3 regions of the Arthrobacter sp. CAN_A6 genome follow, and region 1 is predicted to be linked to each of the others. Evidence: riboswitches for the same ligand, from Rfam matches in the RefSeq annotation. Region 1 holds a riboswitch; each other region holds the start of a gene.

What was found. A riboswitch is a leader RNA that binds a small molecule or an ion and turns the genes downstream of it on or off. The one in region 1 is predicted to bind S-adenosylmethionine.
Region 2: it holds a riboswitch for S-adenosylmethionine, as region 1 does, so the genes downstream of both, IWX75_RS08965 (bifunctional o-acetylhomoserine/o-acetylserine sulfhydrylase) here and sfnG (dimethylsulfone monooxygenase SfnG) in region 1, are expected to answer to the same signal.
Region 3: it holds a riboswitch for S-adenosylmethionine, as region 1 does, so the genes downstream of both, IWX75_RS07675 (ABC transporter substrate-binding protein) here and sfnG (dimethylsulfone monooxygenase SfnG) in region 1, are expected to answer to the same signal.

The regions. Positions count from the first base shown of each region.
Region 1 covers NZ_JADOUV010000006.1:104,466-113,874, reverse strand. Annotated here, with positions in the region: gene IWX75_RS11520 (DUF1206 domain-containing protein) at 54-869, shown strand; gene IWX75_RS11515 (CoA-binding protein) at 893-1,309, opposite strand; gene IWX75_RS11510 (ABC transporter ATP-binding protein) at 1,606-2,415, shown strand; gene IWX75_RS11505 (aliphatic sulfonate ABC transporter substrate-binding protein) at 2,503-3,546, shown strand; gene IWX75_RS11500 (ABC transporter permease) at 3,543-4,442, shown strand; gene acs (acetate--CoA ligase) at 4,433-6,358, shown strand; gene IWX75_RS11490 (hypothetical protein) at 6,366-6,623, opposite strand; SAM riboswitch class I at 6,725-6,830, shown strand; gene sfnG (dimethylsulfone monooxygenase SfnG) at 6,835-7,989, shown strand; gene IWX75_RS11480 (O-acetylhomoserine aminocarboxypropyltransferase/cysteine synthase family protein) at 7,989-9,374, shown strand; gene IWX75_RS11475 (CoA-binding protein) at 9,371-9,409, shown strand, end outside.
Region 2 covers NZ_JADOUV010000004.1:133,754-143,162, forward strand. Annotated here, with positions in the region: gene IWX75_RS08940 (formimidoylglutamate deiminase) at 1-41, shown strand, start outside; gene IWX75_RS08945 (amidohydrolase family protein) at 41-1,303, shown strand; gene IWX75_RS08950 (CPBP family intramembrane glutamic endopeptidase) at 1,308-2,126, shown strand; gene IWX75_RS08955 (DUF1540 domain-containing protein) at 2,242-2,529, shown strand; gene IWX75_RS08960 (VOC family protein) at 2,617-3,258, opposite strand; SAM riboswitch class IV at 3,378-3,493, shown strand; gene IWX75_RS08965 (bifunctional o-acetylhomoserine/o-acetylserine sulfhydrylase) at 3,555-4,871, shown strand; gene metX (homoserine O-acetyltransferase MetX) at 4,880-6,019, shown strand; gene IWX75_RS08975 (hypothetical protein) at 6,175-6,417, shown strand; gene IWX75_RS08980 (SGNH/GDSL hydrolase family protein) at 6,527-7,369, opposite strand; gene IWX75_RS08985 (alpha/beta hydrolase) at 7,474-8,157, shown strand; gene IWX75_RS08990 (RNA-binding S4 domain-containing protein) at 8,154-8,402, opposite strand; gene IWX75_RS08995 (DMT family transporter) at 8,483-9,409, shown strand, end outside.
Region 3 covers NZ_JADOUV010000003.1:306,631-316,039, forward strand. Annotated here, with positions in the region: gene IWX75_RS07660 (dipeptide ABC transporter ATP-binding protein) at 1-817, opposite strand, end outside; gene IWX75_RS07665 (ABC transporter permease) at 814-1,725, opposite strand; gene IWX75_RS07670 (ABC transporter permease) at 1,722-2,702, opposite strand; gene IWX75_RS07675 (ABC transporter substrate-binding protein) at 2,699-4,357, opposite strand; SAM riboswitch class IV at 4,526-4,656, opposite strand; SAM riboswitch class IV at 4,802-4,921, shown strand; gene IWX75_RS07680 (flavin reductase family protein) at 4,983-5,489, shown strand; gene IWX75_RS07685 (hemerythrin domain-containing protein) at 5,556-6,263, shown strand; gene IWX75_RS07690 (DUF6098 family protein) at 6,325-6,777, opposite strand; gene IWX75_RS07695 (hypothetical protein) at 6,933-7,088, shown strand; gene IWX75_RS07700 (hypothetical protein) at 7,095-7,532, opposite strand; gene IWX75_RS07705 (carbohydrate ABC transporter permease) at 7,601-8,506, opposite strand; gene IWX75_RS07710 (carbohydrate ABC transporter permease) at 8,515-9,075, opposite strand; gene IWX75_RS07715 (carbohydrate ABC transporter permease) at 9,072-9,409, opposite strand, start outside.

The DNA of each region.
Region 1 (9,409 bases):
CCCATGCTGCCCCCGAAGTGGCAGGATGAGGGGACATCTCAGCAGGAGGACCCATGGGCCAGATCGAACGGCAAGCCACCAAGGCAGCGGATGCCACCGATTCGAAGGGCTTCATCCTCGCGGCCCGAGCGGGATATATCGCCGCCGGACTCCTCCATATTCTCATCGGAGCAATTGCGCTGCGGATTGCCAACGGTGGTTCGGGCAGCGCCGACCAAAGCGGAGCCATTGCCCAGTTGGCGGCAAGCCCGGGCGGCAGCATCCTGCTCTGGGCCTGCTTCCTCGGCTGCTGCGCCCTCGCCCTGTTCATGCTCAGTGAGGCATTCCTTGCGACGAAGGCAGTTGGCGGCAAGGACAAACTCGGGCGCCAGCTCAAGTTCGCCGGCCAGGCGGTCGTCTACGGAGCTATCGGCGCCACCTTCGGTATCTACGCTCTCGGCGGGTCGACGAGCAGCAGCGGTTCCACCCGATCGGTCAGTGCCTCACTGATGTCCAACCCTGCAGGATCGGCGTTCCTCATCGCGATCGGCGTCGGAGCTGTGGTCACCGGTGGGTACTTCATCTACAGCGGGGCAACCCAGCGGTTCCGCAAGGATCTGAAGGCTCTTCCGGGCGGCAGCGCGGGCAAGGCGGTCACTGTCCTCGGATCGGTGGGGTACGTGGCGAAGGGAGCCGCCCTCGGCGTGCTCGGCGTACTGCTGGTTCTTGCAACGGTGCGGAACAATCCCGAAGAGTCGACGGGGATCGATGGCGCCCTGAAGTCCCTCCAGGAGGCACCGTTCGGCATCTGGCTCCTCGGTTCGGTGGCCGTGGGACTCATCTGCTACGGCATCTTTCTGGTGGTGCGCTCACGTTACCAACGCATGTGAACGTCGAAGCTAGGGGCCCGACGCTACAGGCCGAACTGCGGTGCCTCGATGACCGGACAGGCATTCATGACGACGTCGAGCCCGGCCGCCTTCGCTCGCTCCGCCGCAGATTCGTCGATAACACCCAACTGCAGCCACACCGCTTTGGCACCCACGGCAATCGCCTGGTCCACCACGGCGCCCACCCGCGTCGAGTTCACGAAGCAGTCGACCACGTCGATGGGCCCCGGAATTTCCGCAAGGGTCTGATACCCGGCCTGCCCGTGGACGTCGTCTCCCTTCAGGCTCACCGGGACGATCTCCATCCCGAGCCGGTCCAGGAGGAAGCGCGAGACACCGACGGCCGCACGTCGAGGGTTGCTCGACAGACCGACCACTGCCCAGCGGCCGTGAACCGTCAACAGCCGGCGAAGAACGGCGGGGTCGTTCCGGTGGTCCATGGCGTACCTTCCCTCGGGCTTCCGTCCAGCCTAGGCGTTCCGGTCGGCCGGCGGCCGGTCCCGGGTGTCGCTTTGTTACGGCGCCGACTTGTGGGAAAGGGGCGTCCGGGCGTTTCATAAGAAGTGACCATCCCGAGCGGCTGAGAGACCTGGATCAGTGAAGCCGCAGCAACCCTGGTTGTCCGTATCCCCCTGATACCGGCAATAACAAGGAGCAAGCCAAGGGCGCCGGCCGCTGAAGGGCACCGGTAAGGCTTGTTCCGTAGGGTGCTACCGCCAGGACCGATGGAGTAACCATGACCGTTTTGGCATCCCGCACCACCACCGAACCGCGCCGCAAGCAGGCGCTCGACGTTCGGTTCTCACAGCTCGGGCGCAGCTTCGGCTCCGCCGGGAACCGGCAGGTCGTGCTGCGGAACATCACCGTGGACGTCAGGGCAGGCGAGATCCTCGCCATCCTCGGCACCAGCGGCTGCGGCAAGTCCACTCTCCTCCGTGCCGCGGCCGGCCTCGATGTTCCTGACACCGGGACGGTCCTGATCGACGGAACGCCGGTCAACGGAATCGACGAACGATGCGCCGTGGCCTTCCAGGAACCGCGGCTGCTTCCCTGGCATACCCTGCAGGCGAATGTGGCGATCGGCCTGCCGAAAAGCTCCAGTGCCAGTGCCGGCAAGGCGAAAGTCCTCGAGCTCCTGAAGCTGGTGGGCCTCGACCGCTTCGCCAAGCACCGCCCGCGTGAGATCTCCGGTGGCATGGCCCAGCGGACGTCGCTGGCCCGGGCACTGGCACGCAATCCGGGCGTGCTCCTGCTCGACGAGCCGTTCGGCGCCCTTGACGCACTCACCCGGATCAAGATGCAGGACCTCCTCCTGGAAATCCACCAGTCGCAGCCCGCAACGGTGCTGCTGGTGACCCACGACGTCGACGAAGCCCTTCAGCTCGCCGACCGCATCCTCGTGCTGGGACGCGACGACGACGGCCCCGGCTCCACCATCTCGGAGCTCGTTCCCGTTCCCGGAGAGCGTCCCCGCGACCGCAACTCCGCCGAACTCGGCGCCCTGCGCAGCTCTCTCCTTCGAATGCTGGGCGTTTCCGGGCACTGACCCGCGCGCAAGTCCCGAAGTCTCCTGTCCCTGGTCTTTCCGGACCACTTTCCTGCCTGCCGATCATCGATTCTCCGAAGGATTCCCATGAAACCCCGTTCCCTCTTCCGGACCGCCGCCCTCGCAACTGCCCTTTCCGTCGCCCTGACCGGGTGCCTCGCGGGTGAAAACGCCTCGACGTCGGCCGACACCGTGGCCACAGACGGAGCAACCGAAGGCGGCACCCTGAACATCGACTTCGCCACCTACAATCCCCTCAGCCTCGTCATCAAGGAACAGGGCTGGCTCGAGGATGAATTGGGCAAGCAGGACATCACCGTGAACTGGGTGCAGTCGGCCGGCTCCAACAAGGCCAACGAGGCCCTGCGTGCCGGTGCTATCGACGTCGGCTCCACCGCCGGATCGGCTGCCCTGCTGGCCCGCTCCAACGGCTCCCCGATCAAAGCCATCGACATCTACTCCCAGCCGGAATGGGCCGCCCTCGTGGCCCTGCCGGGCTCGGGGATCGAGAGTGTCGAGGATCTCCGCGGCAAGTCGGTCGCCGCTACCAAGGGCACCGATCCCTACTTCTTCCTGTTGCAGGCCCTCGAATCGGCCGGGATCGACCAGTCCGAGGTGGAGGTCCAGAACCTCCAGCATGCTGACGGGCGCGCCGCGCTTGCGAGCGGCGCCGTGGATGCGTGGTCCGGTCTCGACCCCATCATGGCCTCGGCCGAGCAGGACGGTGCCGAGCTGTTCTTCCGCAACATCGATTTCAACACCTATGGGTTCCTCAACGCCACGGAGAGCTTCCTGGAGGAGAAGCCCGACGTCGCCCAGACCGTCGTCAACGCGTACGAGAAGGCGCGCGAGTGGGCCAAGGCCAATCCTGAGGAGACCGCCGCAATCCTCGCCGACGTGGCAGGAATCGATCCGGCGGTTGCAAGTGCCGTGATCATCGACCGTACGAACCTCGACGTCGAACCGGCACCCGGCGACGCACAGCGCACGGTGCTCGAGAAGATCGGCCCGGTCTTCGTGGAAACCGGCGACGTCGCCACCCAGGAGCAGATCGACGAAGCGCTGGACACCCTTTTCGACGACTCGCTGGTGAAGAGGGCTGATCCGGCAGCGATTGCGGCATCCTCATGACAGGGACGACCGGCGCCGGTGGTACGCCCGCCCCCAGGGGTGGACTCAGGGCTTCGGGCGTCCCGGTCGGCCCCGTCGGACCGGTCGGCCCCGTCAGCCGCGTCGTGCCGGAGGCTCCGTCCCCACCGACCGGTAGCCGGGCCCGCAATCGCGTCGCTGCCGCCCTGATCGGCCTGATCTTTCCGGCGGCACTCCTCGTTGCGTGGCACATCAGCACGGAGACCGGCTATTTCAGTCCAGCCGAACTGCAGTCACCGCGTGCCGTGGGAGCTGCCGCGGTCGAACTGTTCAACCGCGGCGAGCTCATCAACCACATCCTCATCTCGACACAGCGCGTGCTCATCGGGTTCCTCGCCGGAGCAGCCCTCGGCACCGTCTTCGGTGCACTGCTCGGCCTGTCCCGCATCGCCGATCTGCTGCTCACTCCCACGGTGGGGGCAATCCGGGCTGTGCCCTCCCTCGCCTGGGTTCCGCTGCTCATCCTGTGGATCGGCATCAACGAGGACTCGAAGGTCACGCTCATCATGATCGGAGCTTTCTTTCCCGTCTTCACCACGCTCTACCTCGGGCTGCGCCACGTGGACCGCAACCTGGTGGAGGCAGCGCGGGCCTTCGGGCTGAGCGGCGTCCGGCTCCTCACCACCGTGCAGCTGCCCGCCGTCGTTCCGGCACTCTTCTCCGGACTGAGGCTCGCCCTGGCGCAGTCCTGGCTGTTCCTGGTGGCAGCCGAACTCATCGCGTCCTCGATGGGCCTCGGCTTCCTGCTCATCGATTCGCAGAACAACGGCCGGGTGGACCGCATCCTCCTGGCGATCATCCTGCTCGCAGTGATCGGCAAGACCACGGATGCCCTGCTGGGCCTGGCTGAAAGGTGGGCTGTCCGCCGATGGGTGTGAGGATCGGCGAGCAGGACCCCCTCCGGACCGAGACCGGGCGCATCTCGTTCTGGGAAGAGCAGGCCCGCCGACTCGACTGGGCCGAGGAATGGCACACGGCCCACACCTTCGAGCCGGCACGCCCGGCCCCGGGCGGCGACCTGTCCGTCCCGGTGATCGAATGGTTCGCGGGCGGAAAACTCAACGTCGCTGAAAACTGTGTGGACCGGCACGTCGCGGCGGGCAACGGCGGCAGGACTGCACTGTTCTTCGAAGGCGAGCCGGGCGACCGCCGCGCGGTCACCTACTCCGACCTGCAGGAGGATGTGGCCCGCGCAGCGAACGCGCTATCGGCCCTCGGCGTCGGGAAGGGCGACCGCGTGGTCATCTACCTCCCCGTCCTCGTCGAAACGGTGGTGGTGACGCTGGCGTGCGCCCGGATCGGCGCCGTCCACTCGCTCGTCTTCGGCGGTTTCTCTGCCGAGGCACTGCGCTTCCGGGTCGAGGACACCGGGGCGAAACTGCTCGTCACCACGGACGGACAGTACCGCCGGGGGAAGGCGGTACCCGTCAAGGGCAACGCCGACGCCGCCGTCGCCGGTGTGGATTCCATCGAGCATGTCCTCGTGATCCGTCGCACCGGCTCCGAGATCGACTGGACACCGGGGCGAGACGTCTGGTGGCACGATGCCGTCGACACTGCGTCGCCGTTCCACGAAGCGGAGGCGTTCGACGCCGAAACTCCGCTGTTCATCATGTACACCTCGGGCACCACGGGGAAACCGAAGGGCCTGGTGCACACCTCAGGCGGTTATCTCACGCAGGCCTCGTGGAGCTTCGAGCACCTGTTCAGCAACCCCGACCCGGCGCTGCGCTCCACGGATGTCCACTGGTGCACGGCCGACCTCGCCTGGGTCACCGCCCACACCTATGAGATCTACGGCCCGCTCTCCAACGGCGCCACGCAGGTGATCTTCGAGGGAACGCCCAACACCCCGCACCCCGGCCGCCACTTCGAGGTCATCGAGCGCTACGGCGTCACCAGCTACTACACCGCCCCCACGCTGGTGCGCTCGCTCATGGGCTGGTTCCCCGACGGCGTTCCCGCCGGATACGACCTCTCGAGCATCCGCGTCCTCGGAACCGTCGGCGAGGCCGTCAACCCCGAGGCCTGGCGCTGGTTCCGGGCCAACCTCGGCCGGGGAACCGTACCCGTCGTGGACACCTGGTGGCAGTCCGAGACAGGCGCCACGGTGCTCTCCCCCAGTCAATCGGACGAGTGCTTCAAGCCGGGCTGCGCCTCCCGCGCGCTACCCGGGGTCAGCACCCGCATCGTCGACGACGCCGGAGATCCCGTGCCGCCGGGCGTTCAGGGGCTGATCGTGGTGGACAGGCACGGCCCCGCCATGGCCCGGACCGTCTGGGGCGATCCGCAGCGCTACCTCGACTCCTACTGGCGGAAGTTCGCGGCGCAGGGCTGGTTCCTCGCTGGTGACGGGGCCAAGTACGACGACGACGGCGACACCTGGATCCTGGGCCGGGTGGACGACGTCATCAACGTGTCGGGGCACCGGCTGTCGACGATCGAGATCGAATCGGCGCTCGTGGCACACCCCTTCGTGACGGAGGCCGGAGTGTGCCCGGTGGCTGACCCGCTGACAGGGCATGCGATTGTGGCCTTCGTGGTGCTGGCCCCCGGTGCGGACCGCTCGCAGGACATCCGTTCCGCGCTGCGGGCCCACGTCACGAAGGTGATCGGGCCGGTCGCACGGCCTGCCGCCGTCGTGGTGGTCGACGACGTTCCGAAGACGCGGTCCGGGAAGATCATGCGCCGCCTGTTGACGCAGCTGTACGAGGGCGGCACGCTCGGCGATACCACGTCGCTGCAGAACGAGGACTGCATCCCGGGCATTGCGGCGGTGCTGGCCGGGCGGTGACGGTGCGCTAGTGGGCGCTCCGCCGCTCCCGGACCACTCTGCGGGCCCGGCGCCACTTTCCGAGGGCCAGCAGGACGAGAGCCGAGCAGGGAATGAGCATCCCTGCCTGCTGGACATAGAACCATCCGCTGACGGAAGGGCCCGGGTCACGAAGCACCAGGACGATGCTGAGAAGGAGGGTGGCGGCCACCACGGCAGCCGCCCAGAACACGGTCCGCCAGAGGGCTGATTCGCCGGTGCGCTCCGCCGACCGCCAGGATTCCATCGGTCAAGGGTACGGGACGCCACGGAGCTGTCCGTCCCAATGTGACGTTCTCGGACGACACATTCTTTGTGCCGCCCCCTGCCCCCTGTCAGACTCGAAGGTGACCATCCCGAGCGGCCGAGAGATCTGGCTCACTGACGCCGCAGCAACCCTGGCCCGTGCTCCGAGCACTCGGCAATAGGGTGCTACCGCCAGGGCCGATGGAGGATTCATGAGCACTCCCGATCTTTCCCAACCACTCAAGTTCGCCTACTGGGTCCCGAACGTCAGCGGCGGGCTCGTGGTCTCGACCATCGAGCAGCGCACCAGCTGGGACTTCGACTACAACAAGAAGCTGGCCCGGATCGCCGAGGACGCCGGCTTCGAATACGCACTGTCCCAGACCCGCTACGCGGCGTCGTACGGTGCGGACAAGCAGCACGAGGCGACGTCGTTCTCCCTCGCCCTGCTCGCGGCCACCGAAAAACTGAAGGTGATCGCCGCCGTTCACCCCGGCATGTGGCAACCCGGTGTGCTGGCGAAGTTCATCATCACCGCCGACCACATCTCCAACGGGCGGGCCGCCGTCAACATCGTGTCCGGCTGGCTGAAGAACGAGTTCACCGGTTTCGGCCTGCCCTGGCTGGAGCACGATGAGCGGTACGTGCGCACCGAGGAGTTCATCCGGATCCTGCGCGGCCTCTGGACCGAGACGAACTTCTCGCAGGAGGGCAAGTACTACAACATCACCGACTTCACGCTGAACCCGCCGCCCGTGGACGTTCCCGGGCGTGCCCACCCCGAAATCTTCTTCGGCGGGAACTCGACGGCGGCCCAGGCCACCGCCGGGCGCGTGGCCGACTGGTACTTCTCGAACGGCAAGGACCTCGAGGGCTTCCAGGAGAACATCGCGGGGGTCCAGGCGTCAGCCGGGCAGGTGGGACGCTTCCCGAAGTTCGGACTCAACGGCTTCGTCATTGCCCGCGACACCGAGAAGGAGGCCCGAGAGACACTCCGCGAGATCGTCGCGAAGGCGCACCGTCCGGCCGTCGAGGGATTCCGCGACGCCGTCCAGGAAGCCGGCGCCTCCACCGTCGACGGAAAGGGCATGTGGGCGGATTCCTCGTTCGAGGACCTCATCCAGTACAACGACGGTTTCAAGACCCAGCTCATCGGCACCCCCGAGCAGATCGCCGAGCGGATCGTCGAGTACAAGAAAATCGGAGTGAACCTCCTCCTCACGTGCTACCTCCACTTCCAGGAGGAAGTCGAGGCCTTCGGCAGGGACGTGATGCCGATCGTCCGCGAACTCGAGGCAGACGCCGCGGCGAAGGCCGGCGTCGACTTCCACCTGGACACACCCCTTACCAGCAAGGCAGGCGTTTGATGGCAGAGAAGACTTTCGGTTTCCGTACCCGGGCACTCCACGCCGGCGGTACACCCGATGCAACCCACGGCGCACGCGCAGTGCCCATCTACCAGACGACGTCGTTCGTGTTCAAGGACACCAACGACGCCGCGAACCTCTTCGCGCTGCAGAAGTACGGCAATATCTACTCCCGCATCGGCAACCCCACCGTCGCCGCGTTCGAGGAGCGCATCGCCTCCCTCGAGGGCGGCATCGGAGCGGTGGCCACGGCATCGGGCATGAGCGCCGAGTTCATCACCTTCGCCGCCCTCTGCCAGGCCGGCGACCACATCGTCGCGGCGTCCCAGCTGTATGGGGGAACGGTGACGCAGCTCGACGTCACGCTGCGCCGCTTCGGAATCGAGACCACCTTCGTCCCCGGCACGGACCCCGCGGACTACGCAGCCGCCATCCAGGACAACACCAAGGCCGTCTACGCCGAAGTCATCGCCAACCCTTCCGGCGAGATCGCCGACCTCGAGGGGCTCGCAAAAGTCGCATCCGACGCCGGAGTGCCCTTCATCGTCGATTCCACGCTCAGCACGCCGTACCTCATCCGGCCGATCGAACACGGTGCCGACATCGTGATCCACTCCGCCACCAAGTTCATCGGCGGCCACGGAACCACCCTCGGCGGCGTCATCGTGGAGAGCGGCCGCTTCGACTGGGGCAACGGCAAGTTCCCCATGATGACCGAACCCGTGCCCTCCTACGGCAACATCCAGTGGTGGGCCAACTTCGGCGAATACGGGTTCCTCACGAAGCTCCGCACGGAGCAGCTGCGCGACATCGGACCGTCGCTGTCGCCGATGTCGGCCTTCCAGCTGCTGCAGGGCGTTGAGACCCTCGCCCAGCGCCTGGACGAACATCTGAAGAATGCCCAGGCCGTCGCCGAATGGCTGCAGGCCGACCCCCGGATCGAGTACGTGAACTATGCGGGACTTCCGACGCATCAGCATTCCGCCCGCGCCCAGAAGTACTTCCCGAATGGCCCCGGTTCCGTTTTCAGCTTCGGCGTCAAAGGCGGACGCGCAGCGGGACAGAAATTTATCGAGTCGCTGCAGCTGGCCTCGCACCTGGCGAACGTCGGTGATTCCCGGACACTCGTGATCCACCCCGGATCCACCACCCATCAGCAGCTTTCCGCGGATCAACTGGTGGCAGCCGGCATCCCCGAGGACCTCGTCCGTATCTCCGTGGGCCTCGAGGACCTCGAGGACATCCTGTGGGACCTCGACCAGGCCCTTGACCTGGCAGTCGTGTCCACCGAGGACCCGGCCGACGACGCCGAGCTACCGCAGGTGCCGGCCGACGGCAACGAGCAGGACCAGTCCCGCACCAGTGCGGTAGGAGTTGGAGCATGAGCACAGGTACAGAACAGACGACGCCGGCCCGGACC
Region 2 (9,409 bases), on a different contig from region 1:
ATGGGCCGCGCCGGCGGTATCCCCCCGCGGAGCGTCACTGATGTCACTGCTCATCACCAACATCGGCGAACTGATGACCCAGGACGCCGAACACCGCGTCCTGCGCTCCGCCGCCGTCGTTCTCGAGGGCGAGCGCATCAGCTGGGTGGGGCAGGCAGGGAAGGCACCGGCCGCGGATCTCCTGTACGACGCCGGCGGTCGGGCGGCCCTGCCGGGATGGGTGGACAGCCATACCCACCTGGTCTTCGCGGGCGACCGCACCGCTGAGTTCGAAGCGCGGATGGCGGGAGCCGATTACACCGCGGGCGGGATCGCGGTCACCGCCGGCGCCACCCGGGAGGCCACCGACTACGAGCTCACCCGGTTGCTGCTCGGACGGGTTGCGGAGGCGCACGCGGGTGGAACAACGTACCTGGAGACGAAGACCGGGTACGGCCTCGACGTGGAGCACGAGGCCCGCAGCGCCCGGATCGCCGCATCCGTCGTGGACGAGGTGACCTTCCTCGGAGCACACCTCGTCCCGCACGGCATCGACCCGGACGCCTACACCGCGCTCGTCTGCGGGCCCATGCTCGACGCCGTCCGACCCTACGTCCGGTGGGCCGACGTGTTCTGCGAGCGGGGCGCCTTCACTCCGGAGCAGAGCCGCGCGGTGCTCGCCGCCTGCCGCAATGCGGGCCTGGGCCTGAGGGTCCATGGGAACCAGCTCGGCTCCGGGGAAGGCGTAGCGCTCGCCGTGGAGTTCGGAGCGGCAAGCGTGGACCACGTGAACCACCTGGTCCCCGCGGACATCGACGCGCTCGCCGGGTCCTGGGCTGCCTGGGAAGCGACATCCGGAACCCGCCGGGGAACCGTCGCCACCTGCCTGCCGGCATGCGACCTCTCGACCCGCCAGCCGCTCGCCCCGGCACGGGCACTGCTCGACGCCGGGGTGCCGGTGGCGCTCGCCAGCAACTGCAATCCGGGCTCGTCCTTCACCAGTTCCATGGCGTTCTGCATCACCACCGCCGTCCTCCAGATGGGGCTCAGTGTTCACGAGGCGGTGCGGGCAGCCACCTACGGGGGAGCGCTGGCCCTCCGCCGGGAGTCCGGACAGGACCTCGACGGCGCCCGCGCGGTCGGTTCGGTCGCCGTCGGACACCGCGCGGACGTCCAGCTCCTCGACGCGCCGTCGGCCACGCATCTGGCCTACCGGCCGGGCATGCCGCTCTCCGGAGCGGTCTGGAAGGCCGGACGCCGGGTCGACCGGCAGGCGGTGCGCCGGGGGGCCGTTGGGAATCCGCAGGAACCACTGGAAGGATAGCCGCATGCCTGCGCCGCTCCCCGCCCCCCGAGACACCCCCAGCAACGCCCCCGGCACTGTGGAGGAGAGCGGATCTCCGCAGCCGGCGCGGCGTATCAAGGCCGAGATCCTCGTCGTGCTCGGCCTGTCGCTCGGCCAGTCCGGGGTGTACGCGGCGGTGAACCTGCTGGAGAAACTGACCCGGGGCCCGCTGTCCGGTCAGACCACCACCCTCAACCCCGTCCTCAACGACCGCCAGTATTTCGACCTCACGTATCAGCTGCTCAGTATCTTCTTCGCGCTCGTGCCGGTGGCGCTCGTGTTGTTCCTGCTGAGCGGGCCCGGCGTCTCGGCGTTCCGCCGTCTCGGTTTCACCTTCGCGAAACCCGGCACCGATTTCGGGCTGGGCCTGGGGCTGGCCGCCGTCATCGGGGTCGGCACGCTGGGCGTCTATGCCGGCGGCCGTGCGCTGGGGCTGACGACAGCGATCGTCCCGGCTGCCCTCGACGCGTACTGGTGGACCGTGCCCGTCCTGATCCTTTCGGCCCTCCGCCATGCAGTGCTCGAGGAGGTCATCGTGGTGGGGTACCTGTTCGAGCGGTTCGGCGAGCTCCGGTGGTCGGTGCCGGTCATCATCGTCACCAGCGCACTGATCCGGGGAAGCTATCACCTGTACCAGGGTTTCGGACCGTTCATCGGTAACGTCCTGATGGGGCTGTTGTTCGGCTACGTCTACGCGAAACGGCGCAGGGTGATGCCACTCGTCATTGCCCACGCAGCAATCGACATCACCGGCTTCGTGGGGTTTGCGCTGATCGGTCCGGCGATCGGCATCGGCGGCTGAGAGCGGCAGGGTTCTCCCGACTCCTTTGGGCCACGAAAATGTGACTAAATTACCGCGAAGTTCGGTGCTAATTTGAAGGAGTCGCGGCTCATCCACAGGCCGCCAAGGAGGAACAATGACAGTCATCACGAACGTCTCAGAATGCAGCGTCGGGAATTGTTCGTTCAACCATGACGGCTGTACGGCGATCGCCATCACCGTCTCCGGGAGCACCGACCACGCGTCGTGCGCCACGTTCATCGACACCTCGGTCAGTGGTGGCCTGCCGAAGATGCTCGCACAGGTGGGAGCTTGCCAGCGGGCGGAGTGCAACTACAACCACGACCTCATGTGCACGGCGTCCGCCGTCAAGGTCGGCCCCGGTGCCGAGGACGCTGACTGCCTCACCTATACACACGCCTAGGTCGGCATTTCGGCCGAAGAGAGCAGGAGCCGCACTGGTTCCAGTCCGGCTCCTGCTCCCTGCCCGAAATTTTGAGCGTCGGTAGCGTTAGATCTCCACGCGGCCGTTCGCGGTCTCGAACGTCACCGACATGATTCCTGGGGTTCCGTTGGGCGCCACCCAGTGGACGTCGACGCCGTCGAGCGTTTCCTCGACCTGCGTGCCGAGCCATTCGGTGACGCGCTCCGAGGAACCGGCGATCGTGAGGCAGTCGAGTTTCACCGTGGCGGGGCGGGCCTGTGACGGATGCAGGGCTTCGAGCCCGTCATCCCATCGCAGGAGGTAGGGGACCTGCGGATCGGCGATCAGACCCTTGATGCCGATCTGCTGCCACGAGAGTTCCTGGCCATCCGGGAATTTCCGGTTGCCCGGAACCGCACTGCGGCCGAGGCGCTCCTCGAAGGGTTCGAGGTTCTCGACTGCGACGCACCAGCCCATCCAGCCTCCACCGGCCTCGGAGCGCGCGCGCACGGCCTGCCCGAAGGGTGCCTTGTCGGACGCTGGGTGCGAGAGCACCTCGACAACTTCCAGGTACTGCCCGTTGACCAGGGGAAAAATCATGTTCCGTGTGCCGAAGCGGGGGTGCACACCGCCCTTCACGGGTTCCATGCCGAGGGCGGTTGCAATCCGCTCGGCGGTGGCAGCCAGTCCATCGGGTTCGCAGGCGTAAGAGACGTGATCCAGGCGCATGGCTACATTTTGGCACTTTGTGATGGGCGTCTCGACTTAGGCCGCCCTTACTTCACGGGGCGTCATCTCGGGCCTTCCGGAGTTGCCTGCACCGCCGGTTTGGGCTTTCATTGACTGCAGGTCATGAGTGCCAGCGGAAAGCCCCGGCTCGCTGGCCGGCAACCCTCCAACCGCGGTGGGGTGCCCCGGGTGAAGACCAGGCGGAGCCCGCACGGGTGCTGCGCAAGCGCGGGCCGACAAGCCCTGGCCGGTCTTCCCCGGCGACGGCGAATGGGCCCCCATCGAGAGGGGACACCATGTCCAACGATTGGTCATTCGAAACACGGCAGATCCACGCCGGGCAGACACCCGACTCCGCCACGGGGGCGCGTGCGCTGCCGATCTACCAGACGTCCTCATTCGTCTTTCCCAGCGCGCAGAGCGCTGCCGACCGTTTCGCGCTGACCGAGCTTGCCCCGATCTATACGCGGATCGGCAATCCGACGCAGGAAGCCGTCGAGGTCCGCATCGCGAGCCTCGAGGGCGGTGCCGGCGCCCTGCTGCTGGCATCGGGACAGGCAGCCGAGACGTTCGCGGTGCTGAACGTCGCGGAGGTGGGGGACCACATCGTCGCGAGTCCCAGCCTTTACGGCGGCACGTTCAACCTCTTCCGGCACACGCTGAAGAAGTTCGGCATCGACTGCACCTTCGTGGAGGACCCGGACAACCTCGAGCAGTGGCGTGCGGCGGTTCGCCCCAACACCAAACTGTTCTTCGGTGAGGTGGTCTCGAATCCCCGCCAGGACGTCCTCGACATCGAAGGCATCAGCGCCGTGGCGCACGAGCACGGCATCCCACTGATCGTCGACAACACGCTGTCCACGCCCTACCTCATCCGGCCCATCGAGTGGGGCGCCGACATCGTGGTCCATTCCGCCACCAAGTACCTCGGCGGCCACGGTAACGCCATCGCGGGAGTGATCGTCGATTCCGGAAAGTTCGACTTCGCCAAGGATCCGGAGAAGTTTCCCGGCTTCAACACTCCTGACGAGAGCTACCACGGACTGGTCTACGCCAGGGACCTCGGAGTCGGCAGCGCTCTCGGCGCAAACCTCGCCTACATCCTCAAGGCACGAGTCCAGCTGTTGCGGGACCTCGGTTCCTCGGTGTCACCTTTCAATGCCTTCCTGATCGCCCAGGGCATCGAGACCCTCAGCCTGCGGATGGAGCGGCACGTCGAGAACGCCCGGGCCGTGGCTGAATGGCTTGAACAGCACGACGACGTCGAATCAGTCGCCTATGCGGGGCTGCCCTCGAGCCCCTGGTACGAACGTGGCCGCACCTACGGACCGCGCGGCACCGGTGCCATCGTGTCGTTCGACATCGAAGGGGGGATCGAGGCCGGCAAACGGTTCGTCGACGGTCTCGAGCTCCACTCCCATGTGGCGAACGTGGGTGATGTCCGTTCGCTCGTGATCCACCCGGCGTCGACCACCCACAGCCAGCTGGGCGCGGAAGCGCAACTGACGGCCGGGGTGCGTCCCGGGCTCGTGCGGCTGTCGGTGGGACTCGAGAACCTCCAGGACATCCTCGCCGACCTGGATGCAAGCTTCCGAGCGGCGAAGGGGGCGTAGGCAAACCGGTGACCACCTATTTTCCTGCGCCGTCGTCCCGCCTGCCCCGAACAGTTTCGGGGAGCGACGGCTTGCTTCGAACTGCGTTGCTGGGCCCGGTGGTGCTTGACGCCGGTGGTGAACTCCCCGACGTGCAGCTGGCCTTCGAGACCTGGGGCACCCTCAACGGGGATGCGACGAATGCGGTGCTGGTGCATCATGCACTGACCGGCAGTTCCCATGTCGCCCGAGGGGCGTCCGAGGAGGACGGGTGGTGGGATTCACTGGTCGGCCCCGGCCGCACGGTGGACACGGACAGGTACTTCGTCGTGTCCATCAACATGATCGGCGGTTGCTACGGCTCGACCGGACCGGCGAGCCTCGACCCCCAGGGATCGCCGTGGGGGTCGAGGTTCCCGTTCGTCACCATCCGGGATTCGGTCCGCACCGAGGCGCTGCTGATGGACCGCCTGGGGATCCGGCGCTGGCATTCGGTCCTGGGAGGATCGATGGGCGGGGCGCGCGCCCTGGAATGGGCACTGATGTACCCGGAGCGGGTGGAACGGTGTGCGGTCATCGCCTGCACCGCCGCAAGCTCGGCCGAGCAGATCGCGTTCGCCCAGGCGCAGCTCCAGGCGATCCGCCTCGATCCGGCGTACGCGGGAGGCGACTACTACGGGACGGACCCTCCTGTTGCCGGACTGGGCCTCGCGCGACGGATCGCCCACATTACCTACCGGTCCGAGGCGGAGCTCGGTGACCGTTTCGGGAGGGCCGCCCAGGACGTGGAGCAGCCGTTCGGCGGCGTGCTCCCCGCGGAGCGCGGACGCTACCAGGTGGAAAGCTACCTCGACCACCAGGCGGAGAAACTGGTCCACCGCTTCGACGCCAACAGCTACGTGATACTCACCGAGGCGCTCATGAGCCACGATGCCGCGCGGGACCGTGGAAGCCTTGCACAGGCGCTGAGCGGAGCCACTGCACGGTTCTTCATCGCAGCGGTGGACACCGACCGCCTGTATTTCCCCGGGCAGTCGGCAGTCCTGGCGGAGTCACTTCCGGGACACGTACCGGTGCACACGATCCGGTCCCCGATCGGGCACGATGCATTCCTGACACAGATCCATCAACTCGACCGGGAGCTGACGGAGGCGTTCTTCAGCGATTAGGACCGAATCCTGGGTACCGGACCGGAATGCAAAGGTTGGGTTTGGCGGACATCGGGCCTAGGGTTGGAGCTAAGCCTGCTTAGTATGTAGCGCAGCTGTGTTTATGCATGCCAGGCAGGCTCTACCGCAGTCCAACGCCGTCGAAGGAGCTGTTCATGGAACTCAGTACTATCGGTTGGAACGAAGAAGCACGTCAGAAGATCCTGCTCGACGCGGACCGCGCGCTTCAGTCAGCGGTGCGTGAGGCGGCGCAGACCCTCAAGGGCAGCAGCCGCGACGAGATCTACGAATTCCTGTTCCAGAAACTGCAGCCCCAGTTCGTCGACTTCAAGCCCGGCCCCGATCTCGGGAAATGCGCCGACGCCGTCGCGAACGGTGAGGTGTCGCTGAACGGCTGACGCGGTCGGGCGATCAGCTTCCGTCCGCCAGCGCCGCCGGTCCCTTCCCGGAAGGGACCGGCGGCGTTTTTCATCCTCCGGTGGGTCCGCCGTTCCCGGTCCGCCGTTCCTAGTCGGCTGATCCGGGCGGCATTCCGGGGCCGAAGATGGTGCCGGGCTCCGGGCGCTTGGCGGTCACGCCGTCGCCCGAGGACTGGTGCCGGAGCCGCCGGAGAACCCAGGGGACGAAGAATTCACGTGCCCACACGAAATCCTCGGAGCGCGCCATGCGCCAGCTTTTCGCCGGGAGTTCCTTGGGGCGCAGGGGCTCCAGGGTGTGCTCGACAGCGAGGGTGTCCAGGACCATCGCGGCGATGGTGTGGTGGCCCAGCGGCGAGAAGTGGAGGCGGTCGGCGGCCCACATCTGCGGATTCAGCAGCAGCCGCAGCGCCCACATGTCGGCTACGACGGCGTCGTGGCGCGCGGCGATGGTCCGAAGATTCTCGTTGTAGATCGCGGTCTTGGCCCGGATGCTCCCGAGTACCGTGTCCCGGACGTCGGGGCCGGTCAGCATCACCACCGTGGCTCCGTTGGTGCCGAGGATCTGCACCAGCGCATCGAGGCGTTCGGCGATCCGGTCCGGATCCCCGCCCGGACGGAGAAGATCATTGCCGCCTGCCGAAATAGTGATGAGATCCGGTTTCAGGGCGAGGGCCGGGCCCACCTGCTGGTCCGCGATCTGCTGCAGGAGCCGGCCGCGGACGGCGAGGTTCGCGTAGGCGAAGCTCGGGTGGTTACGGCTGAGCTCCTCGGCAACGCGGTCGGCCCAGCCCCGGTTGCCGCCGACGCTTTCAGGATTGGGATCACCGATTCCCTCGGTGAACGAATCGCCCAGGGCCACGTAGCGGCTCCAGGGGTGAGGCTGGGGGTAGGGGACTTCCTCGACCTGCGGTGCGGGCTGGTTGGCTGTCACGTTTTCATTCTTTCAGGCCGAGCGGTGGTTGCGCGAACACCGGCACACGGGTCGCCTCCCGAGCCATGTGCCGCCCGCCGGGCGGCGCGTGCCAGAATATTTTCATGACCGACGCTGACGAAAGCCCCTTCCCGCCCGACGCCGCCGCCTGGAATCCGACCGTGCTGTGGTCACGGCCGGAAGCCGAGCGGCAGGGAACGCCGCTGCTGGTGCTGCTCCACGGGTACCTGGCCAACGAGGAAGACCTGATGGGGCTGGTTGCCTACCTTCCCGATGAGTTCACCGTCGTATCGGTGCGGGCGCCCCTGCCCGGCGGACCGGGCTACTCCTGGTTCCCGCTCTCGCGCGAGGCCGATTACTCGGTGGACAAGGTTGCCGCTTCGGTGGGCCGGCTCGCGGCCTGGCTCGGGACTGTTCGGAGCGCCCACACCAGCGTCAGCCTCCTCGGGTTCTCCCAGGGCATGGCCGTTGCCACGAGCCTGTTGCGGCACACGCCGGAGGACTTCGCCTGCGTCGTCGGGCTGTCGGGTTTTGCCGTACCCGCGGACGGTTCCTCCTTCTTCCAGGACGACGACCACGTCGCAGCGGCCAGAGTGCCGTTCTTCTGGGGTCGGGACCAGGCGGACGAGGTGATCTCCGCCGGGATGATCGACTTCACGCACGCCTGGCTGACGTCCAACACCAAACTCACCAAGGTCCTGTATTCCAACATGCTGCACAGCATCAGCGAGCAGGAACTCGCGCACGTGCGCGAGTTCCTGACACTGACGGTGCTGGGACGGCGCTAGCTCCTCGTGATCCGTATGCTCTGGCCGTTGACGCTCACCGTGTCGCCCGGGTGGAGCTGCCTCCCACGGCGTTCCTCGATCTCCCCGTTGACCTGGACCAGACCGTTGTCGACCAGCGCTTTCGCCTCGACGCCGTCCTCGGCCAGGGAGGCGAGTTTCAGCAGCTGGCCCAGCCGGATCATGTCGTCGCGGATGGGAATCTCGTTGCTGTCGCCTGCGCTCTGCGCGGTGTCTTCGCCGGTCATGATTCCATTCTGACGTAGTTATCGCGGAAGCTGTGCCGTCGGCCCTCGGGCGGTTGCGCGGCTACGCCTACGCTTGACCGGTGGCTATACCCCCCTCGCTGTCCCCGGTCATCGGGCTTCCGCTCGCAATTGCCGTCGGCATCGCCATTCCGTTGCAGGGACGGATCAACGGAGCACTCGGTACGCGGCTCGATGACAGCCTCGCTGCTGCCCTGGTCAGTTTCGGTACGGGACTCGTGCTGATGATCGTCATCTCGCTGACGCTCCCCACCGCCCGGGCCGGGGCACGCCAGGTGATTCCTGCAGTCCGCGAGGGGCGCTTTCCGCCGTACTACCTCGGAGCCGGCGCCATCGGCGCGCTCTTCGTGTTCTCCCAGTCCCTGACCATAGCGGTGCTCGGAGTGGCCCTGTTCACGGTGGTCGCCGTCATGGGCCAGTCCCTCAGTGGCCTCCTGGTGGACCGGGCCGGCATCGGACCGGCTGGTAGACGCTCCGCAACCCCCATGCGCGTTATCGGCGTGGTCCTCACCGTGGTCTCGGTGATGTGGGCGCTGTCCCCGAGGTTCGGGGTTGTCGGGGACCCTGCGTCATCGCTCCTGCCCGTCCTGCTGCCGGTCGCAGCAGGGATCCTTCTGAGCTTCCAGCAGGCCATGAACGGGACCGCCGCCGTCCACTATGGAACACCGCTCACCGCCACACTCCTGAATTTCGTGGCAGGGAGCACGGTGCTCCTCGCGGCCTGGCTGGTCAAGCTGCTCGTCACCGGTCCTGGGAATCCGCTGCCCACCGAGTGGTGGTACTACCTCGGCGGCCCCCTGGGGTGCGTGTTCATCGCGCTCGGCGCGCTGCTGGTGCGCAGCCTGGGCGTCCTGCTGACCGGTCTCAGCATGACCGGCGGGCAGTTGGTGGGATCCCTGGTACTGGACCTCGTGTTTCCAGCCCCTGGAACGATCATCGCCGTCGCCACCGTCGCGGGAACCGTGCTGACGCTGATCGCCATCGTCCTG
Region 3 (9,409 bases), on a different contig from region 1:
GGTTCCCGCCGAGCCGCGACCCGCGTGAGGTGGCCGAAGGAATCGAAGCCAGGAGCTCGAGGGTGTAGGGGTGCTGGGGATCCTGCAGCACCTGCTGGGTGGGGCCCTGTTCGACGATCTCGCCGTCCCGCATCACCGCGATCCGGTCCGCGAGGCCCGCCACGACGGACAGGTCGTGGCTCACCACGAGCATGCCCATGGAGCCGGTCTTCAGCCGATTCAGCAGGCGCATCACCTGCGCAGCCACCGTGGCGTCAAGCGCCGTCGTCGGTTCGTCCGCGATGAGGAATCCCGGGCCCGCGGCGATTGCCGAGGCGATCAGCGCCCGCTGCCGGAGGCCGCCGGACAACTGATGCGAGTACTGCAGGGCCCTCAGCCCCGGTTCCGGCACACCCACCTCTGTGAGCAGTTCGAGGACGCGCGCCTGCCGGGCGGCCTTTCCGAGGTCGGTGTGGAGTTTCAGCGCTTCGCCCACCTCGTCGCCGATCCGGCGCAGTGAGTCCAGTGAGGACAGGGCGTCCTGAAGGACGAAGCCGATGTGCCGGCCGCGCACCGACTTCCACTCGCGCTCGCCCCAGCCACGGGTGTCCTCCCCGCGGAAGGAGACGGCTTCGGCGCTGAGGTGCGACTGCGGCCCGGTCAACCCGACGAGCGTGCGTGCCGTCACTGATTTCCCCGAGCCCGACTCGCCGACCAGGGCGAGGCATTCGCCGGCATGGACGGCGAGGGAAACGTCCCGGAGGACGGTGCGCGGGGCGCGTCGCGGACCGAAGGAAACGCTGAGGTTCTTCACCTCGACGATGGGTGTGCTGGTCATGAGGTTGTCCTTCCTTCGGAACGGCGGCGCAGTTCACGCCCGACGACGGTGATCGCAAGGACGGTCCCGACGAGGAACGCGGCCGGCAGCGTGATGAGCCATGGCGCGTTGGAGATGAAGTTCCGTCCGATGGAGAGCATGGCTCCCCATTCCGGTGCGGGTGGGGGAGTGCCGAGGCCCAGGAAACTGAGCGAGGCACCCGCGCCGATGGCGGACCCCACCCCGATCGTGGCCAGGACGAGCACCGGTTTCACGACATTGGGCAGCACGTGGTGCAGCAGGACATGCCAGCGAGGGAAACCCAGCACGCCCGCCGCCTCCACGTAGGCCGCCCGCCGCACCAGGTGCGCCTGGGTCCGGGTGATGCGCGCGTAATAGGCGATGCTGCCCGCGCCGATCGCCAGGATGGCGTTCTCGGTACCCCCGCCGATGATGCCGATGACCACCAGCGCGAGGATGATCTCCGGCACCGCGAGGGTGACGTCGAGGAAGCGCATCACCGAAGCCTCGACGAAGGGTTTGCTCAGGCCCGCGAAGAGTCCGAGGAGCGTCCCGCCGACAAGCCCGATCGCCGTGGCGCCGACTCCGATATACAGGGAGGTCCGGGCTCCATGAACGATCCTGCTGTAGACATCGGCCCCGGACTCGTCGGTCCCGAACCAGTGCGCGGCGCTTGGCGGGCGGAAGCTCTCGGCAGGGTTCACGGAATATGGATCGGTGGAAGCCAGGACGTTCGGGGCCGCGACGGCGAGGGCGAGCCAGGCAAGAAATCCGACGGCGAGGATGAGGCCGGGCCGGAAGCGCCGCCGTCTCCGGGAAGAGCGTACCCGGTTCCGGGTGGCGGCAGCCGGAATCTCCGGGGGGATCTGGACTACCGGGACCGTGCCCGGTCGAAGGTCGATGCTCATGCGGTTACCACCCTTGGATCGATGAGCGTGTAGAGGAGGTCGACTGCGAGGTTGACCACCACGTACACGGCTGCTGACAGCAGGACGACGCCGATGATCACCGGCAGGTCCTTTTCATACACGGAGGCGAGCGCAAGACTTCCGACACCCTGCCTGCTGAAGAGGGTCTCCACGATCACCGAACCGCCGAGGAGGGCGGCGATGAGGAACCCGGACATGGTCAGGACGGGGATCACGGCGTGCCGGAGCGCGTGGAGCACGCGGACCTGGGCGTCGCGCATTCCACGCGCCCTGGCGGTGAGGACGAAGGCCTGCTCCAGCACGTCGTCGAGCTCGTTGCGGAGTACCTGGGAGAGCGGGCCGAACACCGCGAGTGCGAGCGTCAGTGCGGGCAGCACGAGCGACGCCGGCCCCTGGTTGCCGCCGATCGGGAACCAGTGCAGGCTGAACGAGAACACCATCAGCAGGGCGAAGCCGATCACGAAAGTGGGGGTCGCTGCGCACACCACCTCCACACCGGATACCAGCGAGCGGATCCACGGGCGCCGCTGCGCGGACGCAAGGGCGACGGCGAACGTGAGCGGCAGCGCGAGAAGCGCGGCTGCACCGGCGAGCTGCGCCGTCGAACCGATCTGTTGCCCGATGGCCTCGGTGACGGGGATGCGCAGCCGGTAGGACTGGCCGAGGTCGCCCTGCAGCAACCCGCCCAGGTAGTGGAGGTACTGGATGGCCAGGGGCTCGTCGAGCAGGTAGTCCTGCCGCACGCGGTCGATCGCCTCCGGGGTGGGTCGGGCATCGGGTCCGCCCAGGATCAGGAGCGCCGTGTCTCCCGGGATGAGGTACACCGCCAGGAAGGTGAGGGTTGCGGCTCCCCACAGCACGCCGACTCCCACGACGAGGCGGAGCGCGATGCGGCGGGCCACCGCACCGGGCCGGCGGACCTTTCCGATGCTCTCCGGGGCCAGGGTTCCCGTCACTGCGCAAGCCAGGCGTAGGTGAGGACGGGAACGGGGTGGGACGTGTCCGTCGCTACGCCCTGCACCGAGTTCGAGTAGGCGAACTGGCTCGGATTCTCGTAGAGGGGCAGCCCCGGCACCAGATCGGTGAGCCGGTGCTGTGCCTGCGAGTAGGCCTCCGCTGCGTCAGGGCCATCGGCCGCGCCGCGAGCCCGCAGCAGGATCTCATCCAGTTCCGGGTCGTTCACGTAGGAGGAATTCTGGCCGATGCGCTCGCCGGTGATCTCCGAGGAGTGGTACCGGATGAACAGGACGTCCGTGGTGTTGGTGTGCCACACCCCCGCCAGGGCGTCGTAGTCTCCGGCGTACCTCAGTTCCGTGAGCTGTGCCTGGGGAAGCTGGATGATCTCCAGCTCGATCCCTACCTTCCGGACCTCACCCTGCAGCTGGACGAGGAGGGGACTGGGAGCCGAGGCTTCCACTGTGGGAACTTCGACGGTCAGCCGCTCGCCGTCCTTCGTGCGGAAGCCCTCGGCATCGCGGGAGTCCCAGCCGGCGTCGTCGAGCAGTTGGTCTGCGCGCTCGGGATCGTGGGTCAGTGTGCCTTCCACCGAGGGGTCGTAGTACTTGCTCTCCTTCGAAAGGTACGAGTCGATAGGGGTGTAGGTGCCGAAGCCGAGGCTTTCCGTGACCGCCCCGGTGTCCACGGCGGCGGCGAAGGCTTCCCGGACGGCCGGGTCGCTGAAGGGCTCCCGGTTCAGGTTGAAGCCGAGCACGTACGGACTGCCGGTGCGCGGCAGGTTCTCGTAGGTGAACGCCGGGTCCGCCTGCACCGCGGCCGCGTTCTGCGGCGCGAGGTTCTCCGTCAGCCCGTACTGGCCTGACACGAGGGACTGGTAGCGGATCACGGGCTCTGCGACCACGGTGACCTCGACGCCGTCCAGATGGGCCTCGCCGGTCCCGCCGAGCCAGTCGGGAGCCCAGCCGTATCCCTCCCGCTTGGCGTAGCTGATGCTCTGTCCCGGCTGGTAGGCCTCGAGGACGTAGGGCCCGGATCCCACCGGGTTCTGGCACAGGGTTTCCGGTGACTCGGTGATGGCCTTGCCCGAGTTCATGCCCAGCCAGGACTGCGCGAGCGTGTAGAGGAAGGGGGTGTAGGCGTACTCGAGGTGCGCTTCGAAGGTGTAGTCGTCGATCACCGTTCCATCGACGTAGGGCGCGATGTAGGCAGCGGCCAGCGGCGACTTCGTGGCAGGATCCCGCATGTGCTCGAGGTTTTGCTGGAACACGGTCGCGTTCCACGGCGACCCGTCGCTGAACGTCACGTCCTTTTTGAGGTGGAACGTGTACGTCCTGCCGTCCTCGGAGATGTCCCAGGACTCGGCGAGATAGGGGGCGATCTCGCCGTCGTCGTCGAGCGTGACCACGTTGTCGTAGATCAGCCGGCCCAGGAACTGCTGCTGCGTGGCCGAGATGCCGTGGCCGTCGAGGCAGCCGGGCTCGGCGGAGATCGAGACATTGAGGACCCCGCCGTCCACGGGCGTGGCGTCAGCGGGCACGGTCTGCGTCCCGGCAGGGGAAGCGCAGGACGCGAGCAGACCGGCGACGACGGCGAGGGTTGCGCCGCGGGTCAGGGTGCGACGAACCCGGAAGCGGGCATGAAAAGGCAGGGACATGGGGTTCCTTCTGTGCGCTGTACGAGGAAGCGGGCATGGGTCATCGCGGCAGGGACTGCGCAATGGGAGATGGTGGCGACGGCGGCCGGCCGGGCCGGTGCCGCAGGCGGGGTGGCGTCAGGCGGTGAGAAGTGGACAGCTGTGGGAACGCATCATGCGTCATCCTTCCGGTTGCTCTTGACCGCACCGGACGCCGCAACAGATGCGGTGGGCGCAGCCCGCTTCGTCATCCGAACCACCCGGAAAGCATGGGGTTGGTGCGCGGCCAAGTCGGAGCTTGACGGCCGCATCTCTTGAAGCTGACCCCACTGTATGCGGGATTTTTCCGCTGTCCAGTCGGGTCAGGTCACAGACGGTCATAAAGGGCAGGCAGCAGCTTTCTTACGTTCTGTGTCGTGCCCGGCGTTGACGGCGGGCTCCGGGTGCCCCTAGCGTGGGAGGCGCAATCAAGAGTTCCAGCCACAGGCCCTGGCCGGCTGGACAGCAACCCTCTCGTCGTAGCGGGGTGCTCCAGGTGATGATTCGGCCGCTGGGCAGTTTTCGCCCGAGCGGCAAGTACGGCGTTTCCCCCGCTGCCTTCTGTTTCTCGGTGTGCGGGACGACGCCTTTTTCGAAGGATGTGGGCATGGCGTTGGATGTCAATTTGGAGCCGGCGGTTCTCCGGCAGGCTTTCGGGCGGTTTCCCTCAGGGATCGCCGCGCTCTGTGCCCGGGTGGATGGAGTTCCCGAGGGCATTGTTGCTTCCTCGTTCACCGTGGGGGTGTCGCTCGATCCGCCACTGGTGATGTTCGCCATCCAGAACACCTCGCGCACCTGGCCGGAGCTGCGAAAGCAACCCCGTATCGGTGTTTCGGTCCTGGCCTCCGGGCAGAAGGATGCCTGCCTGCAGATCGCGTCGAAGTCAGCCGACCGGTTCGCAGCACTCGACATCGAAGACACACCCGCCGGCGCCGTTCTGCTCTCCGACGCCGTGCTGTGGCTGGACTGCTCGGTCGAGGCCGAATATCCCGCCGGGGACCACCAGGTGGTGCTCCTCCGGGTGCACGGCCTGCAGTTCGAGGACAAGGACTCTGCGCCGCTCGTGTTCCACGCCTCCGAATTCCACCGGCTGCCGGAGCCGTCGCTGGTATAGCGGGAAATGTTTCGAATCGGGGCCTCCCGGGTACTGATACCGGAAACACTCTCCGAAAGGACGCCCATGTACCAGTCAGTCGCCAAGCAGACCGTCGCCGAACTGGGTGGCCCCACGAGCGTCCTGGTCCGGCAGAAGAACGACCACGTCAAGCTCAACGCCTTGCTGAAGGAACTGGAGGGATCGAGCGGAGCCGAGCAGGGCGATGTGCTGCGGCGCATCTACCGGCTGGTGTTCCCCCACGCCTTCGCCGAGGAGGCGGTGCTCTGGGCCGTGGTGCGGCGGGTCCTGCCCGACGGCGAACAACTCACCCTTAAGGTGGAGCAGGAGCACCAGGAGGTCAATGAACTGGTGACGCGGCTCGAAACCCTCGAGGAGGGGGACCCGGAGCGGGAACGCGTGCTCGACCGGCTGGTCGAGGTGCTGGGGGAGGACGTGGCGCGGCGGCCGCCAGGCAACGCCGTCGCGGCGGTTCCGCTGTCCCTCATCGACCGCATCCGCGACGCGGTCGACACCGCAATACTGCAGAGGCCGAAAGCCGTTCCACCGGTTCTTCACCGCACGAGCACCCTGCTGGCTCGGGTCGCCCATTCGATCGAGCACCTCCCGCTCCTGACACACGGAGAGGACCCGAGCACGAGCAGGGGAGGCCGACGGTCCGACGGGAGCAGACGACGCCGGCCTCCCCTCGCGGGCGTTGTCGTTGTCGCGGCCGAAGGAGTTGTGGCGGGAGAGCTGGTGTTCCGCGCGCTCACCCGCCGGGCTCGCCGCTGAACGCTCGATCCCGGCTCGGGCCTGGCGGTTCGGTTCCTAGCCGGTGCTCGCCGCATCCGGTTCAGTCCTGCGACGGCCGTTCGCCGGCATCGAAGTGTTCCTCGTAGACCCGCTTGGCTTCCTGCAGCACCTCCGGATCGAGCCGGCCGAGCGGGCGGACGTCGACGAGCAGCGGCTCGCAGTCCGGGCCCCGGCCCACGCACGCCCCGGTGAGTACCCATGCATAGCGGTCCTCGTCCTCCGCAAGGTGCTCGTACTGGCAGATCTGGCGTGCAAGCCAGTCCTTGAGCGGCCGGGTCCACCACGACTCCGGTGTGAGGGGGTTGACGGACAATCCCGGCAGCGTCAGCCCACTCTCGGCGTCGAGACTGCTGGAATCCCTGTCGGCTTCGAAGCCCTTGGAGTACCGCAGGTAGAGGTAGTCGACGGACGGCACGAGATCCGCGAGTTCAGCCAGGCTGGAGAGGGTGAGCTCCCCGGATTCTGCTTTGCGCGGTGCGGTGGCGGATTCCATGTGGCCAAGCCTAGGAAGGGTCGTCCCCGGGCTCAACAGCAGGGATCGGTGAACCGGCTCTTTACTGCTGCTGTGCGACGTGAGATATTCCTGTTCCTCCATCGGTGAGCAAGGTCTAATTGAGGGAAGACGTGCGTTCAACGAGGAGGTAAACCATGGAAGCATCCTGCCCGTCCTGCGGAAAGCCGCTGCAGGAGTTGGATGAAAGCCAGTGGCCCGCCGAGGGGCCCGTTCCCGAAGGGACCCTTGGCGTCTTCCAGTGCGAGGGGAACCACCGGGTGATAGTCGCCGAACCGCAGATCCAGGCGTAGGCGCACTCAGACTTCGGGGAGTTCCCGGATCGCCAGGTTCGGGTGCAGCAGCCGGTAGCCCTCGGCGTCGAGGGAATCGCGGTTGTACTCGTCGGGGAGCAGCACCACCGTGGCCCTGCTGTCACGGATGATCACGCCGGGCTCACCCGAAGTGATCGGGCCGCACTCGAGTGCCACCCCGATGCCCTCCTCCACCAGGAGGCACGCAGTACGCCCGTCGGAATCCGTGGGTGCCGCCACGAAATATTCGATGCCGTCGCGGTCGGCAAGGAAGCGGGTGGAGGAGAGGTCGATCCCCTCGAGATCCCGTTGGATGGTGACGATGTCCTGATCCGCCTGTGCCTGTTCGAAGACTTCCAGGACCGGTGCATCGCCGCACGCGGTCAGCAGCGGCAGGGCCAGCAGGATTCCCGCGGCTGCGCGGAAAAGCCGAAAATGTTCCATGGGTCTCCCATCCTATTCGGTGGGCACTGCGGTTCCGTGAAGGCTGCGCCGCTGCCCTCCTGAGGACTTCAGCGGATACCACTGCGGGCGAGGCCCTGAACGAAGTACTTCTGGAACATCAGGAACATCAGCACGATGGGCAGGATCGAAATCAGGGCAAGGGCCATGATGGCCCCGTAGTCCGCCCCGTACTGGCCCCGCAGGAAGATCAGCCCGATCGGCAGGGTGAAAAGCTCGCTGTCCTTCAGCGCGATCAGCGGCCAGGCGAAATCGTTCCACTGGTACATCACCGTCAGCAGCACCAGCACCGCGATCAGGGGTTTGCAGAGCGGAAGGACGATCTGGAGAAAGATCCGGACGTTGCCGGCGCCGTCCATCTTTGCAGCTTCCATGAGTTCATCCGGTATCGCGATGATGAACTGGCGGGCCAGGAAGATTCCGAAGGCCGACGCCGCCGACGGCAGGATCACGGCCCAGAACGTCCCATAGATCCCCAGTTCCGTGACCAGCCGGAACTGCGCCACCATCAGCACCTGGACGGGAATCATCATGGTACTCAGGACCAGCAGGAAGATGACGCCCTTGCCGCGGAAGGTGAGCTTCGCGAAGGCATACCCGGCCAGCAGGTTCACCGTGACGGTGAGGAGGGTAACGATCGACGTGATGGCCACGGAGTTACCGAACCAGAGAGCGGTGGGGAAGCTCGTGAAGATGCGCCGGAAGTTGTCGAGGGTCCAGGACGAGGGCCACAGGTTCAGTTCCCGGCTGAAGACATCGACGTTCGGTGAGAACGCGAGCGTGATCATCCAGTACAGCGGGAACATCATCACCAGTCCGACGACGACGGCGGTTCCCAGTCGTGCCGCGTTCGCGGCACGTGCCGCGGGTGAGACGTGTCGGACGCGCTGGACGACGGGGCCGGCGGCGTCGTCGTTGCGAGCCTGGGTGCCGTGCGCGTTGAGGGACTGTGCCATGGGAGTTCCTATCCTGCCGTGTCCCGCGAGCGGTTGCCGTACCACTGCACGGCCGTGAAGATCAGGGTCAGCAGGAAAATCACGATGCCGATCGCTGCTGCGTAGCTCTGGTCCCGTGTGACGAAACCGTTCTCATAGGCGTAGGTCACAAGGACCGACGTCGATCGCCCGGGACCACCGCCGGTCATGACGAAGATGGTGTCGAAGACCTGGAACGAGTAGATGACGTCCATGATGAGCAGGAAGAACGTCGACGGGCCGACGAGGGGAACGGTGATGTGGCGGAACTGCTGCCACGAGTTCGCTCCCTCGAGGCGGGCGGCCTCGTAGAGCTCCGGCGAGATACCCTGCAACCCCGCGAGGTAGATCACCATGTTGAAGCCGACCCGGATCCACAGCGTCACCAGGATGATCGAGGCGAAGGCAGCGGTGCCGTTCGATTGCCAGGGAACAGTGCCTGCACCGCCCGCACCGAGCAGTTTGTTGATGATGCCCGTCGCCTCATCGAACAGGAGTACGCCGATCAGGGCGGTCGCCACCCCCGAGATCACCATGGGGAGGTAGATCAAAGTACGGAAAGCCTGCGCCCTGGAAGTACCGAGTTCATGAGCACCGCCAGGCCGAGCCCGAGGGCAAGGCTCAGCGGCACGGTGATGAGGGTGAACACTCCCGTATTGGCCGTGGACTGCCAGAACGTGGGGTCGGCGATCAGCCGCCGGTAGTTGTCAAGGCCCACCCATCCGCTCGCCCCGAAGCCGCTGGACTCCTGGAAGCTGATGAGGAAGGCCCAGCCCAGCGGGATGAAGAGGAACAGTCCGAGGAGAACAAGGTTGGGGGTGAGGAAGCCGTAGGCCGCGCTGGTGGAGCGGAACCGTTTCCCGGTCCGTCCGGCCCCTGGGTCAT